One region of the Photobacterium sp. TLY01 genome, then DNA from elsewhere that is predicted to be linked to it. Evidence: riboswitches for the same ligand, from Rfam matches in the RefSeq annotation. Region 1 holds a riboswitch; each other region holds the start of a gene.
The links. A riboswitch is a leader RNA that binds a small molecule or an ion and turns the genes downstream of it on or off. The one in region 1 is predicted to bind thiamine pyrophosphate.
Positions count from the first base shown of each region.

Region 2: it holds a riboswitch for thiamine pyrophosphate, as region 1 does, so the genes downstream of both, thiC (phosphomethylpyrimidine synthase ThiC) here and thiD (bifunctional hydroxymethylpyrimidine kinase/phosphomethylpyrimidine kinase) in region 1, are expected to answer to the same signal.
Region 3: it holds a riboswitch for thiamine pyrophosphate, as region 1 does, so the genes downstream of both, thiB (thiamine ABC transporter substrate binding subunit) here and thiD (bifunctional hydroxymethylpyrimidine kinase/phosphomethylpyrimidine kinase) in region 1, are expected to answer to the same signal.

Region 1 is NZ_CP090365.1:932,359-938,378, forward strand. Features, by position in the region: gene LN341_RS19890 (ABC transporter substrate-binding protein) at 1-924, opposite strand, end outside; partial or broken gene LN341_RS19895 (ABC transporter permease) at 953-1,693, opposite strand; gene LN341_RS19900 (ABC transporter ATP-binding protein) at 1,761-2,573, opposite strand; gene thiD (bifunctional hydroxymethylpyrimidine kinase/phosphomethylpyrimidine kinase) at 2,570-3,454, opposite strand; TPP riboswitch at 3,555-3,652, opposite strand; gene LN341_RS19910 (VOC family protein) at 3,845-4,195, shown strand; gene LN341_RS19915 (family 20 glycosylhydrolase) at 4,268-6,020, opposite strand, start outside.
Region 2 is NZ_CP090364.1:3,283,084-3,289,103, forward strand. Features, by position in the region: gene thiE (thiamine phosphate synthase) at 1-158, opposite strand, end outside; gene thiC (phosphomethylpyrimidine synthase ThiC) at 155-2,083, opposite strand; TPP riboswitch at 2,209-2,306, opposite strand; gene LN341_RS15250 (universal stress protein) at 2,367-2,807, opposite strand; gene crcB (fluoride efflux transporter CrcB) at 2,938-3,321, shown strand; tRNA gene LN341_RS15260 (tRNA-Trp) at 3,530-3,606, opposite strand; rRNA gene rrf (5S ribosomal RNA) at 3,832-3,947, opposite strand; rRNA gene LN341_RS15270 (23S ribosomal RNA) at 4,042-6,020, opposite strand, start outside.
Region 3 is NZ_CP090364.1:2,908,452-2,914,471, reverse strand. Features, by position in the region: gene thiP (thiamine/thiamine pyrophosphate ABC transporter permease ThiP) at 1-1,591, opposite strand, end outside; gene thiB (thiamine ABC transporter substrate binding subunit) at 1,608-2,594, opposite strand; TPP riboswitch at 2,712-2,814, opposite strand; gene LN341_RS13470 (DUF547 domain-containing protein) at 2,910-3,689, opposite strand; gene leuD (3-isopropylmalate dehydratase small subunit) at 3,840-4,442, opposite strand; gene leuC (3-isopropylmalate dehydratase large subunit) at 4,460-5,899, opposite strand; gene leuB (3-isopropylmalate dehydrogenase) at 5,926-6,020, opposite strand, start outside.

The sequences.
Region 1 (6,020 bases):
GTCTTTTGCTTCAGGCGCATTATCGATAATTTTGTGCTGATACATAAACTTAGAGAACTGATTGTAGCGTTCCTGATCCACGGCAGCAGGGCGGAGAGCAAAACGAGGTAAAGTATCGCGCCAGGCCAGTTTGTTTAACTCGTTATTCAATGTATCGGGAGAATAAGAGACAAAGGTTTGCCAGGCTTTATCCGGGTGGTTCACGAGATACTGTGTGGCTTTCTCAATGGCGAGGTTGAATTTTTTCAGATCGTCAGCGTTGTACTGGTTTTTATTGGCGACAACGACCAGCTCGTCGTAAGGAGGCACGCCATGTTCTTCCGGGAAGAAAGATTTTGCTTTATACCCTTCCAGCGCCAGTTGGTTCGATTCGAAATTGCGTAATCCACCCCAGATGGCGTCAACTTTCCCGGAGGCGAGTGACGAGGAGAGCGCCCATCCGACATTGACAATCTTAACGTCTGTGAAGTCGACACCTGCTGTTTTGAGCATGGTGCCGACGGTTGCCTCTTCATTGCCGGCAATTGCGATACCAATCGTTTTTCCTTTTAAATCTGCCATGGTCTTGATCTTGTTATTATCCAGTACCATCAAGGTATTGAGCGGTGTTGCAATGAGCGTCGACGCCCTGATGAGCGGCAGCCCTGCTGCCACATCAATGGTCAGACTGGTTTGGTAAGAGATCGCCAGATCCACTTTTCCCGCTGCAACCAGTTTGGCTGGCATGGAAGGGTCGGCAGGCTCCTGAATCTTGATGTTTAAGCCCTGCTCTTCGAACAATCCGTTTTTCTGCGCAATAATGATCGGGCCGTGATTCGGGTTAACAAACCAGTCCAGCATTAAGGTCATGTCTTTGGCCTGAGCCTGACTGGCCACACTTGTAATGGCAAGGGCGATGGCACTTCGGGCCGGTAAGTAAGTCATCTGTTATTTTCCTTATGTATGATGAATTTTATTGGGACTGGCCATTCTCTGGCAGCCAGGGGATAGCACGTTTAAGCAGGTAATCTGTCGCAAAATACAGCGAGACAGAGAGTCCTGCTAAAATCAGCAAAGCGGCAAACATTTCATCGATCATCATGCGGGCGTTGGCCTGCAGCATCAGGTAGCCGAGTCCTTCGCTGGCGCCAACCCATTCTCCGACAACAGCGCCAATCGGTGCGACGACCACGGCAACCCGTATTCCTGAGGCCAGGGCGGGCAGGGCCGCCGGCAGCCGGATATGCCACAACATTTGCCATGTGGTGGCATTCATTGTTTTCGCGAGATCTAAATAGCCCTGCGGGGTGTGTCGCAAACCGTCATAGCAGCAGGTTGTCACCGGAAAGAAGATGATAATGGCCGCCATGACGACTTTTGATGCAATGCCATAGCCCAGCCAGAGCATCAGAATCGGGGCAATGGCAAAAACAGGAATAGCCTGGCTGGCGATGAGCAAAGGGAGCAACCAGCGTTTCACCGGATTAAAAAGCAACATCATCAGCGCGCAGACCAGACCAATGCCAAGCCCGAAGGCCAACCCCAGGACAATTTCGCTGATAGTGACAGCCGCATGGCTGAGTAAGACATCATGGCGCTGAATTAATTTGCGGAATACGGCGAGCGGCGCCGGCAGAATAAAGCCGGGAAGCTGAAACAGGCTGACAATACCCTGCCAGAAACCGATCAGAACCGCCGAACTGAGCGCAAGTCGACTCAGAGAATGATGAAAAAGTGGCCGAAAATTCATCGGTGTCAACACACGTTTGTCTGCCAGTGCTTTAAACATTGCGCTCACCCTGGCTGGAAAGTTGCTCGATAATGGCTTGTTGTTTGACGGCCAGTTCAGCGTTGATGGCTCTCGGCGGTGCACCTTCGGGAATGGGCAAATGCTTTAATCGTCCTGGTCTCCCTTGCATTAAAAACAGGTGGTGACCCAGCCTTAATGCTTCCTGAGGATCATGGGTGATCAGCAGAACGGTGCGCTGAGCCAGCAACTCAGTGGCGAGATCCTGGAGCTTATATCTTGTCACGGCGTCCAGAGCGGAAAACGGTTCATCCATTAACACCAGCGGTTTGTCCTGAATTAAGGTGCGAACAAGCGCAACGCGCTGTCGCATTCCCCCTGATAATTGCGATGGACGGGCGTGCAATTTTTCACCTAATCCAACTCGATGGAGGAGCTGGATTGCACGCTCCTGCACGGCTGCACTGGCCTTACCCTGTTTCAGTCTGAAGCTGAAGCAGACGTTGTCCAGAACATTTAACCAGGGTAGCAGCAGATCTTGCTGCGCCATATAGGCGACACGGCCACTGATACTTTGGTTATCAGAAGCAGACAGTTCGCCGCTCCATGCCACATCTTTGGGTAACAGATCGGCGAGCAGGCGCAGCAAAGTGGTTTTACCGCAGCCACTCTGACCCAGAATGCAATGCCATTGCCCGGGCTGGAGCGTTAAATCCAACTGGCTGAATAAAGGGATCTTTTGACCTGAAAAGGCCAAGCTCAGCTGCTTTATATGAATACCGGGTTTGTTCAATTCAGTTTCAGGCGGCAATAATGGATAACTTACCGGGGGAGTGAATGTGCTCATCCCTGATCCCTCAACGAGTGAAGTGCATAGAAGTGATGAACGGGTCCGTGTCCCTGACCAATGCTGAGCAGATCTGCATGGCACAGGGCTTCGGTCAGATATGTTTTGCCTTGATTGACAGCGTCGGCGAGGCTAAAGCCTTGTGCCAGGTAGGAGGCAATAGCAGCGGATAAAGTGCACCCTGTACCGTGAGTATTACGAGTTACTACACGCTCGGCTGAAATGGTGACGGTGTCACTTTTTGTAATCAGGTAATCCGTGCTGAATGCGTCATGTTCCCAATGACCGCCTTTGAGCAACACAGCATTGTTGCTGATGGCTCTGAGTTGCTCAATCAGCATTTCTTGATCAAGACACTTGAGGGCTGGTGGATCGATATGCCGGCCGGCGGAGCCTGTGAGTGTCACGGCCTCGGGAAGGTTCGGGGTTATCAGGTTGGCTAAAGGAATGAGTTCATTTTTCAGCGTACTGATAGCGTCTTCTTCGAGTAAAAGATCCCCGCTGGTGGCCACCATCACAGGGTCCAGCACGATAAATTCAGGCTGGTACTGGCGAAGCTTTTTTGCGACGGCCTGGATGATACCGGCATCACTCAGCATCCCGATTTTGACGGCCCGGATGTCGAGATCACTGAAAACGGCATCCAATTGCTGTTCAACAAACGCAGGGCTGACAGGAAAGATGCCGGAGACACCCAGTGTATTTTGCGCCGTCAGTGCAGTGATGACGGAACAGGCATAGCCACCTGTTGCTGAAATCGCTTTAATGTCTGCCTGAATGCCCGCACCGCCGCCGCTGTCTGAACCGGCAATGGTCAGCGTAATCGGAGTACGTGCAGGATTATTTAACGGAGAAGGTTTGGCTATTGTGGGCGTGTTCATCGGCATCCCTTGCTATCAAAATCATCGTTTGATTACGCAGGGGTGACGAACAGTCGCCGGGTTACACTTCGTGAGCATCCTGGTCAGGATGAGAAGGTGACGGGCAATGCTGCTAGTTCCCTACGCCAGTATTAACTGGATCAGGTTCAACGGGTCCCACTCTGTGGTCTCAGCCTTACGGCTCCCCGACTAACGTATTTCTTCATCTGATGCGATGTGCTGAAACTAACATTTAAGCACTTTTTCGCGCCGGTCATTCTAACCTTGTTGTTTCTCAGAAAGCAAAAGAATTACACCAAATTGGTGACAGGTGAGTTTAATGAGGTAAAACCAGCTAAGCTTTCGTTGTCGATCATGTCTTTTGAAATCAGCCATTAAGGAGCCGCCACAGTGAAAAAGCACCATCAAATAAATTATGTTGAATTTCCCGCAGCCCAACTATCTAAGACAAAGGCGTTTTTTGAGCGCGTTTTTGGCTGGTCATTCATCGATTATGGTGATGAATACACTGCATTTTCAGAGCAGGGGCTGGATGGCGGATTTTATGCTGCGCCATTGTTTTCTCAGGTTGAAAAAGGGTCTGCACTGATTGTGATTTACAGTGACAATCTGGAAGCCACTGAACAGGCCGTGATCGCGGCAGGTGGGGTGATTGTGAAGCCGATTTTTTCTTTTCCTGGCGGCAGACGCTTTCACTTCACTGAGCCAAGTGGTAATGAACTGGCAGTATGGTCTGAATAAGCTCAGGGTCAGAACATCAGGGTTGAAATGAAACAGAGCTCCCGAAGGAGCTCTGTGAGTCGGTGATATCACTTAGTTAACTGTTGCTACCCGGCTGGCTCGCAGACCGGAAACAGTTCTCAGCTGAACACCTGCCGCAACCGCGGGTGGGTTGAGATGGTCGTACGACTGCCAGCTCGCGCCTTGATCGGTTGAGTACTCAATCGTCAGACCCGGGAACGTCGAATTGGCTTGAAGGACACCATTCTCAATCACACCGCCGGGAACTGGCAGGTTAAACGCGATACCCGCTTGCTCCAGTTTCGGCAGTACTTTCTGACCCAGCAGGTTGGCGAACTGGTTGTAATCTGTGTTACGTCCGGTTTCATCCAAAGCAATGCCAGCGTTGTCATTGGCTTCCCAAGTAGCCGTGTGCCAGGCACGTTCAGCCAGGCCTAACACGCGAGGGAAGACCATCCCTTCAAACTGGTCTTCGGTACGGACAGTTTCGGCCCAGAGCGATCCCTGAAGACCCAGAACATTCTCAGGCTTGAGCAGCTTTTTCACACCTGCTGAAGCAACCACTTCGGCTTTGGTGATCGGTGCACCGGCGCGAGTGAAGTCAGCATTGGCGAAGACATCATCTGGCATGAAACCAAAGGTTTTACGGGTGTCGGTAAAGCGTGGTGCCCAGTAGTAGCCACGCTCGTTTGGATCGGGCTCATATGGGTGGTCAAAGTACAGGTGGGTCGCATGGTTATAGACGACTTTATAGTCGTTATTGGCCAGATTGTAGGCACGATCTGCGACACCCCATTCCCAGATATTCTGCCATGCGTTCCCCCAGAGCTGGCTGTTTGCCATTTGTGAGCGAGGGTAAACCTGACCATCGTGCATCAGTCCGTCTTCCCAGCCTGCCATATCCAGACCATAGTTGGCTGTGATCACAGAAATACGTTCAACAAAGTAACGGCTCAGATCCGAGACGCTGTTCACACCATCAGTATTGTTGGCAATGAAATCCTGACAGGCAGGCGAGTTAATCCACGCACCAGCAATTTCGTCACCCCCGAAGTGGAAGGTTTTGAGGGGCTGAACGCCCTGATGCAGGCTGACAAGGCCGCTCACGACGGCATCAACAAAGTTATAGGTTGATTCCATACACACGTTGATGGCGTTGTCTGTGAACATCTGAACCGACAGATACTGAGTGGTATCGTTAAAATCGGTCAGCAGATATTTGTTCGCTTCTGCCATGTTTCCTTGTGCCGCGTAATGGTCATAGCGAGCTTCCATCGCTTTGATCGCCGCGTGTGCATGTCCTGGGATATCGATCTCTGGCACGACTTCGATGTTCAGTGCAGCGGCATGGCTCAGAATTTCCTGATAGTCTGCCGCTGTGTAATAACCATTGGATTCAGGTGAACCCTCAGGGCCAGCCCCCAGGAAAGGTAACAGACAGGTTTTTTCTTCAGGATCATGACAGCGTGTTGCACCAACATCTGTCAGCTCAGGCAAACCGGCAATTTCTATACGCCAGCCTTCATCATCAGCCAGGCGCAAGTGCAGTTTGTTCAGTTTAAATGCGGCCATTTGGTCGAGTAGCTGAAGAATCGAATCTTTGGTACGGAAGTTACGGACTGCATCGACGGAGAAGCCACGGTATGCAAAACGAGGGGCATCAGCAATCTGTACTGCGGGAACTTTATTGCCGTCAATTAATTGCAACAATGACTGGGAGGCATAAAGTGCACCTGCAGGATCTGCAGCACCGATGGTGATGACCTCACTGGCGGCGTCAACGTTTAGGTTATATGCCTCTTCCCATTTTTGGACGCCATTGATG
Region 2 (6,020 bases), on a different replicon from region 1:
TCCAGCTCAGGATGCGCTGGATCTTTGATCCGCAACTGAACAGTTTTCACCCCAAGCGGCAGCAATCGGGCAATCCAGCGGACATCATCAACAACCGGATAGAGCGGACCGATGCCGCCCTCCATCACAGGAAATGACGCTTGCATCACCTCACTCATGCCTGCTGTTCCTCATGGGTTTTCGCCTTGTGGTAGAGCTCGCTGCCCTTGTCCCGAAACTCCTCCGCTTTCTGGCGCATCCCCTCCAAGGGATCCTCGAGCATTTGAATCACCTGAGCGTCCTCTTGCGCTTTGGCGTAATCCCGCACTTCCTGGGAGATCTTCATCGAACAGAATTTCGGTCCGCACATCGAGCAGAAGTGAGCCACTTTGCCCGATTCCTGTGGCAGCGTTTCATCATGGAAAGCCCGCGCAGTATCCGGGTCCAATCCGAGATTGAACTGATCTTCCCAGCGGAATTCGAAACGGGCTTTGGACAGGGCATTATCACGCACCTGCGCCCCGGGATGACCTTTGGCCAGATCAGCGGCGTGGGCACACAGCTTATAGGTGATCAGACCGGTTTTGACATCGTCTTTGTTCGGCAGACCTAAATGCTCTTTCGGCGTGACATAGCACAGCATGGCGCAGCCAAACCAGCCGATCATCGCCGCACCAATACCAGAAGTAATATGGTCGTAGCCCGGGGCAATGTCGGTGGTCAGCGGGCCTAAAGTATAAAACGGTGCTTCATGGCAGTGCTTGAGCTGCTCATCCATGTTCTCTTTGATCAGGTGCATCGGGACATGTCCCGGGCCTTCAATCATTACCTGGACATCGTACTCCCAGGCTATCTTAGTCAGCTCGCCTAAAGTGCGCAGCTCACTGAACTGGGCTTCATCATTGGCATCAGCAACTGAACCGGGACGCAGGCCGTCACCCAGCGACAGGGAGATATCGTACTGGGCGCAGATCTCGCAAATTTCACGAAAATGCTCATACAAAAAGCTTTCTTTGTGGTGCGCCAGACACCATTTCGCCATGATAGAACCACCGCGGGAAACAATTCCGGTTACCCGCTTGGCGGTCATCGGGACAAAGCGTAACAATACACCGGCGTGAATCGTAAAATAGTCGACCCCCTGCTCCGCTTGCTCCAGCAAGGTGTCGCGGAAGACTTCCCAGGTCAGGTTTTCAGCCACACCATTGACCTTCTCCAGCGCCTGATACATAGGGACAGTCCCAATGGGCACCGGGCTGTTACGGATGATCCATTCGCGGGTTTCGTGAATATTTCGGCCGGTCGACAGATCCATCACGGTATCGCCGCCCCAGCGGGTCGACCACACCAGTTTTTCCACTTCTTCCTCGATTGAAGAGGTCACGGCCGAGTTACCGATATTGGCATTCACTTTCACCAGGAAGTTGCGGCCAATGATCATCGGCTCGGATTCCGGGTGGTTAATGTTCGACGGAATAATCGCACGGCCTTCCGCGACTTCTTTGCGAACAAACTCTGGGGTGATGTCTTTGGGCAGATTGGCACCAAAGCTGTGTCCCGGATGTTGCTGATTCAACACCTCATCACGATACTGAGCGCGACCCATATTTTCCCGGATCGCGATATATTCCATCTCCGGCGTAATCATGCCCTGACGGGCATAGTGCATCTGAGTCACACACTGGCCAGCTTTCGCACGGCGTACGCGGGCTCGGTGGGCAAAACGCAAATCATCCAGCGTGTCATCGGCCAGACGCTCTTTGGAATATGCTGAGCTCAGCTCATCCAGCAGTTCGGTATCGCCGCGCTCCTCAATCCAGCTTTCACGCAGTGTCGGCAGGCCGTTATAGATATCAATGGATTGCTCAGGATCGGTATAAAAGCCGGAGGTGTCATACACTCGAATCGGCTCGTTTGGCTCAAAGATAGGGTTGTTTTTATCGCCGCCGACCAAAGAATCGGCCTGGGCGATTTCACGCATGCCGACACGGATATCATCCCGGCTGCCGGTGACATAGACTTTCCGGGAATTGGGGTAGGCTTGGGTGGTGAGTGAATCAATGAATTGTTTCGCTTCCAGTCTCGCTTGTTTGCGATTCGACATAGCAATTTCCTTTTTCAATGTTAGGGAAGTTGCTTGACGGATGGGCGCGTAAACAAGAGGCGGACACATGTAGGGCGTGTCGCATCGTCTGATACAGCAGCAGTACGCTAAAGGTACAGCTAGGCAGAAGATTTTCTCTTGTTCCCTTCGCAGATACTAATCTGATCAGGTTCAACGGATCCCGCAATGCGGTCTCAGCCAGTTGGCACTCCGACAAGTTTCAGTCAAAGAGTATAAGGAAGCATCACCCGCTCAGCAAGTCGTCTTTTTCATCCCTACACCACTACAGCGTTTTCTGCTGGCAGATCAGCACATCACACTTCAAGTGTTGCGCCAGCTCATAACGTATATCACCCAGCCAATGAATGCCGGGTTTGTAGTTCCCCGTGATCACTAAATCGACTTTGATCGTCTTCCCCAGCGCAATCAGATGTTCGGCAACATCACCGTCGGCCAGATGAATCGCCGCAATCGGACGTGGTGAATGCTTTGCCAGATCAGACAACTGAGCCATTCTTCTCAGCTCCTGCTCGTTATGCGCCTCGTCGAGCTGTAAATCGATATCCAGAAAGCTGACATTACCTACACCCGGCTCTACATAGGCCAGATGCAGATCTGCATTGTTTTGCTTGGCAATCACACCGGCTTTTACAACTAACTGTTTTACATTCAAATCATCCGGGTTAATTGCCAGTAAAATGGTATGGTACATACCCATAATCATCGCTACTCCTGCTAGGATTAGTGCACAATGTAGTAACCGTCATGTGAGAAGCACGTCGCTTTGTGGTATCAGACTTTTTCCTGTCTTTTGACCATAGCATGTAATGATTCTGTCACCATCTGGGCTTTCTATGAACCAACTGATTATTCTGGGCTATGTGGCGATTGGCGGGGCGGTCGGCGCCTGCTCACGCTATCTGATTGCTGAACTCTCGGTGATTTTATTAGGCAAGGGATTCCCGTACGGAACGCTGGCCGTCAACATCATCGGTTCATTGATGATGGGTATGCTGAGCTCGGCACTGAACCAGGGCATGATAGAGGCAGCTCCCTGGCGTCCATTGATTGGCATCGGCATGCTGGGAGCGCTAACGACTTTTTCTACGTTTTCGATGGATAACCTGATACTGCTCCAGCAAGGCGCCTATATTAAGGCTGGCTTGAATATGATGCTGAACTTATCTCTGAGCCTATTTGCTTGCTTCGTGGGATTTCAGTTGCTTCAGCGTGGATAAGCGGATGCATGATTCATAATGTCTTCAACCACTGCAAATTTCCACAGATACTTACCACCGCGGACATTTAGACATGGATGACAAGGTTACTAAAACTGACAGGGGATGACGGACGATAGGACTGGCACCCCAGCGGGCTGACGTTCACAGCGCATGAGCTGACCTTCAGAAACAACAAAGCCCCGTCCGAAGACGAGGCTTTTGTATTTGGCAGGGGATGACGGATTCGAACCGCCGACATTCGGTTTTGGAGACCGACGTTCTACCGGACTGAACTAATCCCCTAGAATTGGTAAGTATTGTATACAGCTGAACGAGAATTACCAGCCCTTCCGCCTGAAAATGACTGATTACTTTGTCGATCGACTACTAAAACATCAACAACTTGCAATACGCGCGATCTTCAGATGTTGCGCATCACTTTCACCAACCAATCGACTCACTCAGCAGATCCAGAATCCTGAAAAAGCAAAAAGGCCACCCGATTAGGGTGGCCTTTTTTAAAAGGAAGCCTGGCGATGTCCTACTCTCACATGGGGAGACCCCACACTACCATCGGCGCTGCTGCGTTTCACGTCTGAGTTCGACATGGGATCAGGTGGGTCCGCAACGCTATGGTCGCCAAGCAAAATTTATTCAACAATCTTGGAAAATCTGACTTAAGTTCTCAGCACATCATTCAAGTGCTTATGGAGTCCGCTAAAACCCCTTGGGTGTTGTATGGTTAAGCCTCACGGGCAATTAGTACAGGTTAGCTGAGCGCCTCACAACGCTTACACACCCTGCCTATCAACGTTCTAGTCTCGAACAGCCCTTCAGGAGGCTTAAAGCCTCAGGGATGACTCATCTCAGGGCTCGCTTCCCGCTTAGATGCTTTCAGCGGTTATCGATGCCGAACTTAGCTACCGGGCAATGCGTCTGGCGACACAACCCGAACACCAGCGGTTCGTTCACTCCGGTCCTCTCGTACTAGGAGCAACTCCCTTCAATCATCCAGCGCCCACGGCAGATAGGGACCGAACTGTCTCACGACGTTCTAAACCCAGCTCGCGTACCACTTTAAATGGCGAACAGCCATACCCTTGGGACCGACTTCAGCCCCAGGATGTGATGAGCCGACATCGAGGTGCCAAACACCGCCGTCGATATGAACTCTTGGGCGGTATCAGCCTGTTATCCCCGGAGTACCTTTTATCCGTTGAGCGATGGCCCTTCCATTCAGAACCACCGGATCACTATGACCTGCTTTCGCACCTGCTCGAACCGTCATTCTCGCAGTTAAGCGGGCTTATGCCATTGCACTAACCTCACGATGTCCGACCGTGATTAGCCCACCTTCGTGCTCCTCCGTTACGCTTTGGGAGGAGACCGCCCCAGTCAAACTACCCACCAGGCACTGTCCGCACCCCGGATAACGGGGCGACGTTAGAACATCAACACGACAAGGGTGGTATTTCAAGGACGGCTCCACAGATACTGGCGTACCTGCTTCGAAGCCTCCCACCTATCCTACACATGTAGGGTCAATGTTCAGTGCCAAGCTGTAGTAAAGGTTCACGGGGTCTTTCCGTCTAGCCGCGGGTACGCAGCATCTTCACTGCGATTTCAATTTCACTGAGTCTCGGGTGGAGACAGCGTGGCCATCATTACGCCATTCGTGCAGGTCGGAACTTACCCGACAAGGAATTTCGCTACCTTAGGACCGTTATAGTTACGGCCGCCGTTTACCGGGGCTTCGATCAAGAGCTTCTCCGAAGATAACCCCATCAATTAACCTTCCGGCACCGGGCAGGCGTCACACCGTATACGTCATCTTTCGATTTTGCACAGTGCTGTGTTTTTAATAAACAGTTGCAGCCACCTGGTATCTGCGACTCTCAGCAGCTCCATCCGCGAGGGACTTCACCGCCAAGAGCGTACCTTCTCCCGAAGTTACGGTACCATTTTGCCTAGTTCCTTCACCCGAGTTCTCTCAAGCGCCTTGGTATTCTCTACCCGACCACCTGTGTCGGTTTGGGGTACGATTGCTTATTATCTGAAGCTTAGAGGCTTTTCCCGGAAGCATGGCATCAATGACTTCATCACCGTAGTGACTCGACATCGGGTCTCAGCCTTAATGCAGAACCGGATTTGCCTAATTCTGCAGCCTACACCCTTAAACCAGGACAACCGTCGCCTGGCCCACCTAGCCTTCTCCGTCCCCCCATCGCAATAATAAGCAGTACGGGAATATTAACCCGTTTCCCATCGACTACGCCTTTCGGCCTCGCCTTAGGGGTCGACTTACCCTGCCCCGATTAACGTTGGACAGGAACCCTTGGTCTTCCGGCGAGGGGGTTTTTCACCCCCTTTGTCGTTACTCATGTCAGCATTCGCACTTCTGATACGTCCAGCATGCCTTACAGCACACCTTCAACCGCTTACAGAACGCTCCCCTACCCAATACAATAAATTGCATTGCCGCAGCTTCGGTGTATCACTTAGCCCCGTTAAATCTTCCGCGCAGGCCGACTCGACCAGTGAGCTATTACGCTTTCTTTAAATGATGGCTGCTTCTAAGCCAACATCCTGGCTGTCTGAGCCTTCCCACATCGTTTCCCACTTAGTGATACTTTGGGACCTTAGCTGGCGGTCTGGGTTGTTTCCCTCTCCACGACGGACGTTAGCACCCGCCGTGTGTCTCCCGGATAGTACTTACT
Region 3 (6,020 bases), on a different replicon from region 1:
ATGAGGGAGAGCGGGGCAAGAGCAGGTTTTCCACCGCAGTGAAAATGCCCAGGCTGAGCAAGAGCAACAGCAGGGCGGCAACGGCGGCGGCTTCCATCTGATAACTGTCCATCAGCTGGAACAGGTACAGGGGCAGGGTCTGAAAATCCTGGCTGCCGAACAGCGCAATCGCGCCCAGATCGCCCAGTGACAGCACGAAGCTGATCGCCATCGCCTGCGCAATCGGTTTACGCAGTGCCCGCCATTCCACCAGGTACAGGCGCGACAGGCCGCGCATGCCCAAGCTCTGGCACAGCGGATTGTATTGCTGGGCGAGATGCAGCATCGGCTGGCTCAGGGTTTTGATCACATAAGGCAGTGCCATCAGGGCATTGACGGCCACCACGACCCAAAAGGCTGAGGCAAAGACGTCGGTGAATTCGCGCAGCAGCAAAAACAACCCCGTGCTGATCACCAGCCCTGGAGTGACCAGAATAATGGTGCCGATCAGCTCCAGTCCGTCGGCAGAGAGGCGGTAGCGTTGCAGCCGCCAGTAACGGCTGGCACAGAGTATGGTGATACCGCTGATCAGTGCCAGCACACAGGCCAGCGCTGCGATCTGTAACGAGTGGGTCACGGCCTGCCACAGGGCCGGGGTGGCCAGCAGTTGCGGTAGCTGGCTGTTCAGACCGGCACTCAGGACCGCCAGCATAGGCGGCAGAACTAACAAGAGTACCAAGCCAATCCAGCATCCGTCCCACACCCTTGCCGTGTGGCTGTCGAGATAATTCGGATGCCCCTGGCGGACCCGGCCGCTGAGTGTGGACAGCGGTTTGGCAAAGCGCTGGCTGAACAACACCAACGAGCAGCACAGTAGCATCTGCCATAACGCCAGCATGGCACCGGCAGCCAGATCAAAGTCGTACCTCAGCGCCTGATAGATGGCCAGCTCGATTGTGGTGGCTTTCGGGCCGCCACCGAGCGACATAATGACCGCAAAGCTGGTAAAGCACAGCATGAACACCAGCCCGGCGACCTGCGGCAGTTGCTGGCGCAGCCGCGGCCAGGCAACCAGCCGGAACAGCGGCCAGCCTTTCATGCCCAGATGGGCAGCCAACTGATGCTGTTCGGCCGGAATGCCTTCCAGACTTTGTAGCAGTAAACGGCTTGCCAGCGGCAGATTCAGGAACACATGGGCAAGCAGAATGCCGTTGAGACCGTAAATACTGAACGGCAGACGCATGTCTAAAGCGGCCAGCCATTGGGCCAGCAAACCACTGTTGCCATAAATTGCCAGCAGGCCGAATACCGCCACCAGTACCGGCAGCACCACTGTCATCGCGAATAAGCGCAGTAGTATCGTGCGGCCCGGGAAACGGCGTCGCGACAGGGCGTAAGCCACAGGAATCGCCGGTATCACACTGAGCAGGGTCGAGAGCAGCGCTTGCTTGAAGCTGAAGGCCGTGACATGACGCAGGTAAGGATCCTGCCACAAGCTGAGCGGCTGCAGTTCGGTGGCCTGAGTCAGCAGCGCGCTGAGCGCCCCGCCGACGACAATCAGGATCAGCCCGGCGCTGAACAGGCCGGGCAGGCTGGAACGGGAGAGTAACAAGATCTGTCCTATTGCCTTACTGGGTCAGGGCAGTCTGCCACTCGCGAATCCAGCTTTTACGCTCTTTCGCGACTTCATCGGCGGAAAATTCCAGCGACTTGGCAGGCAGGGGCAGGCTGCTGAAGCCTTCTGGCAGTGTCTGATTGGTCACCGGATACATCCAGTTTCCGGTTGGAATCTGTGACTGGAAGCCCGGGGTCAGCATGAAGGCCAGGAACTGATCAGCCAGCGCACTGTTGCGGCTGTTTTTGAGTTTAGCGGCGACTTCCACCTGCAGATAGTGCCCTTCGCTGAAGTTGGCGGCTTTGTACTTGTCGTCTTGCTCGGCAATCAGGTGGTAGGCCGGTGAGGTGGTGTAAGAGAGCACCAGATCGGCCTCGCCCTTGAGGAACATATTGTAGGCCTCTGACCAGCCTTTGGTCACAGTCACGGTTTTCTTCGCCAGTTGCTGCCAGGCTGCGGCGGCTTGATCGCCATAGACAGATTTCACCCACAGCATCAGACCCTGTCCCGGCGTTGAGGTGCGCGGATCCTGGTAAATCATGGTCAGATCGTCGCGCTCAACCAGGGCTTTCAGGCTCTCTGGCGGGTTGCTCAGTTTCTTGCTGTCATAAATGAAAGCGAAGTAACCATAGTCGAAAGGCACAAAGGTGTCATCGTTCCAGCCGCCCGGAAGGGTAACCGCCGTGGTATCGACCTGGTGTGTGGCCAGCAGGCCGGTTTTCTTGGCTTCCGCCATCAGGTTGTTATCCAGTCCTAACAGCAGATCGGCTTTGCTGCTGTTGCCTTCCAGACGAACCCGGTTGAGGATCGACACGCCATCGTCGAGGGCGACAAACTGAAGATCGCAGTCGCATTCTTTTTCGAAAGCCGTTTCGATGGCCGGACCTGGTCCCCAGTCGGCGGTGAAAGAGCTGTAGGTGTAAACCGTTAAAGTCGGTTGAGCGGCCGCGGCAGACGTGGCGGCAGCCAGCAGGGGTAAAGCTATCAGTTGGTGTTTCACAAAGCGCTCCTGAGTTCCTGTTAAACAGGGAATTCCGATTTCTTCAAGGCGCGGGGTTGAGTGAGAGGGAAGGTTTCCCGGAAAGGCACGATAAGCGGGTAAAGATGTGCTTTCTTGTCTCTCAGTTTTTCTCAATTCCTCCGCCAGCATGATCTGGTTCAGGTTCAATGGGTCCCGTACGCCGTACGATCTCAGCCCGAAGACTCCCCATGAGAACGGCTCTCATTGTAAACGCGGCCGGGACAGGTTGCCAGCCACAATTGCGGCCGGCTGTGAATCCTGAGGCGCTAGTCAGTTGTCAGTTGTCAGCTGAGGCTATTTGAGCTCATTGAGTCGCCAGTCGTAATCGTAAGTTGGTGATGTCAGGGTCACCGGCCGGCTGAGATATTGATTCAGGTGTGTTTGCAGCTCAGCCAGGGTGCCGAAATCACTCTGATACCAGTCATAAATCGACGACAGGCGGACACGCTGGCCGCGCACAGAAACCCCTTTCTCGCTGTTGATAAAGCGTCTGGCGGCCAAGTCCAGTTGCTGCTCCAGCTGATCGGCCTGCATGACCTCAGGGAGCAGATCCGGGCAGCCTAAACTGGCACAGTTCACCACGTAATGAACTCGCTTATCCTGCCAGATCGGGCGCAAAATGCGGTGTTCAATATCATTGAGTGACAGTCTCTGGCCGCTGATGGTGATCAGCTTTTCATCCCAGGGGCCGAAGCTGAACAAACCACCGAGTTTGGTGATCGAGCTGACCGGATAGTTATCCAGAATCACTTTGACCGTCAGGGCGTTATACAGGTTGACCCAGTAGGCAAATTGCTCATTACGGTTGTAGCGGCGCGGGTCCAGCGCGGTGAGCTGGTCCAGATAGCGAGCCAGCGCGGTTTTATCCTGCGCGCTGACCGCGGCATAACGAAAGCGGGTCTGCCCGGGGGCGACCAGCAGATAGTCGTTGAGCAGGGTTTGCCAGCGGGTATGGTCAATTTTTTCGGTACTGCCCGGGTTGCTGGCCTGCCACAAAGGCCAGAGATCGGCTTTGGGCGCTGCGAGTGTGACGAAAGACAGGCTGAGCAAGGTGAGCATGCTCAACACAGTCAGGATTTGGCGTAGCGGATACATGTGAACACCTCTGTCAAAAGATTGATATTCAACAGACCGAAGTAAAGGGTGTTTCTTTCCGGTACCGGCGCTGAACAAAACACCCTGCCGGAGCAGGGTGTCTGAGTCAGTCAGCACTGACAGTATAGATCAGGCCAGAAAGGCCGGGATCTGACTTTCATACGCAGCGATTTTATCTTCGTGCTGCAGGGTCAGGCCGATGTTATCCAGACCATTCAGCAGGCAGTGGCGACGAAATTCGTCAATCTCGAATGCGTAGGTTTTGCCGTTGGCACTGACCGTCATGCTTTCCAGATCCACTGTCACCTCAGCGCCCTGGTTGGCGTCGACAAACTGGAAAATCTCGTCCACTTCGGTATCCGTCAGGCGCACCGGCACCATCTGGTTGTTGATTGCGTTACCATAAAAAATGTCGGCAAAGCTCGGCGCAATCATGATCTTGATGCCGTAGTCAGCCAGGGCCCAGGGGGCGTGCTCGCGTGAGGAGCCGCAGCCGAAGTTTTCACGGGCCAGCAGGATACTGGCGCCCTGATAGCGCGGGTAGTTGAGGACGAACTCAGGATTTGGCTGCTGGCCGGCGTCATCGAGAAAACGCCAGTCGTGAAACAGGTGCTTGCCAAAACCGGTCCGGTTCACTTTCTGCAAAAACTGCTTCGGAATGATGGCGTCAGTGTCGACGTTCGCGGCATCCAGCGGCACCACCAGTCCAGTATGTTGTTTGATTCCTGCCATGTTTGTTTCCTCTCAGATTAGGCGGTGGCGACGGTGGCTTGGTCCAGCTCGCGGATATCCACGAAATGACCGGCACAGGCGGCGGCAGCGGCCATCGCCGGGCTCACCAGGTGAGTGCGGCCATCGCGGCCCTGACGGCCCTCGAAGTTACGGTTACTGGTCGAGGCGCAGCGCTCCCCTGGCCCCAGGCGATCGTTGTTCATCGCCAGACACATAGAGCAGCCCGGCAGGCGCCATTCAAAACCGGCTTCAATGAAAATTTTGTCCAGCCCTTCGCGTTCGGCCTGTGCTTTGACCTGCTCAGAACCGGGCACCACCAGTGCCTGCACATGGGGGGCGACTTTGCGGCCTTTGGCAACCGCGGCGGCAGCTCGCATATCTTCAATGCGGGAGTTGGTGCAAGAGCCGATGAAGACTTTATCAATCGGGAAATCGGCCAGCTTTTTACCCGCTTCCAGACCCATGTAGGCCAGTGCTTTGGCGGCAGAAGAGCGCTCAACCGCATCGCTGAAGCTGTCCGGGGCCGGAATCGGCTCATCAATGGCAATGACCTGACCCGGGTTGGTGCCCCAGGTCACCTGTGGTTTGATGTCTTTGGCATCCAGGGTGACCACGTGGTCGAACTGGGCATCGGGATCGGATTTCAGGGTCTGCCAGTATTCGACAGCGGCGTCAAAATTGGCGTCGGTGGGAGCAAAGTGACGGCCTTTGATGTAATCAAAGGTGGTCTGATCCGGGGCAATCAGGCCGGCCTTGGCACCCAGCTCAATGGCCATGTTACAGACCGTCATCCGGCCTTCCATGCTCAGATCGGTGATCGCTTCGCCGCAGAACTCCACCACATAGCCGGTACCGCCGGCAGCTGTGGTCTTGCCGATGATCGCCAGAATAATGTCTTTGGCTGTGATGCCAGGGGCGACTTTGCCTCTGACTTCAATCTTCATGGTTTTGGCCCGGGCTTGTTTCAGGGTCTGGGTGGCCAGCACGTGCTCAACCTCAGACGTCCCGATCCCAAAGGCCAGCGCGCCGAACGCCCCATGGGTGGCGGTGTGGGAATCGCCGCACACGATAGTCATGCCCGGCAGGGTAATCCCCAGCTCAGGCCCCATGACATGGACGATGCCCTGGTATTTGTGGTTCAGATCATACAGGGTGACGCCGAAATCTTTACAGTTCTTGGCCAGGGTTTCCATCTGGATACGTGCCATCTCGCCCGACGCATTGATGTCTTTAGTCTGCGTCGACACGTTGTGGTCCATGGTGGCGAAGGTTTTGCCGGTTTGGCGAACCGGGCGGCCTTTTTCGCGCAGGCCATCAAAGGCCTGCGGTGAGGTGACTTCGTGCACCAGGTGGCGGTCGATATACAAAATCGGGTTTTCACCTTCGGCGGCGACCACGACGTGGGCATCATAGACTTTTTCGTACAGCGTTTTGGCTGTGTGTGTTGTGTTTGACATTGCTCGTTTGCTCCTCGTCGTTCGGCTTATGCCTGGCGGATGTAGGCGGCGATTTTATCGCCCATGGCGTCGGTCGACAGGGCCGGGCGGTTGCCGGCCAGATCCGCTGTCAGTTCACCGG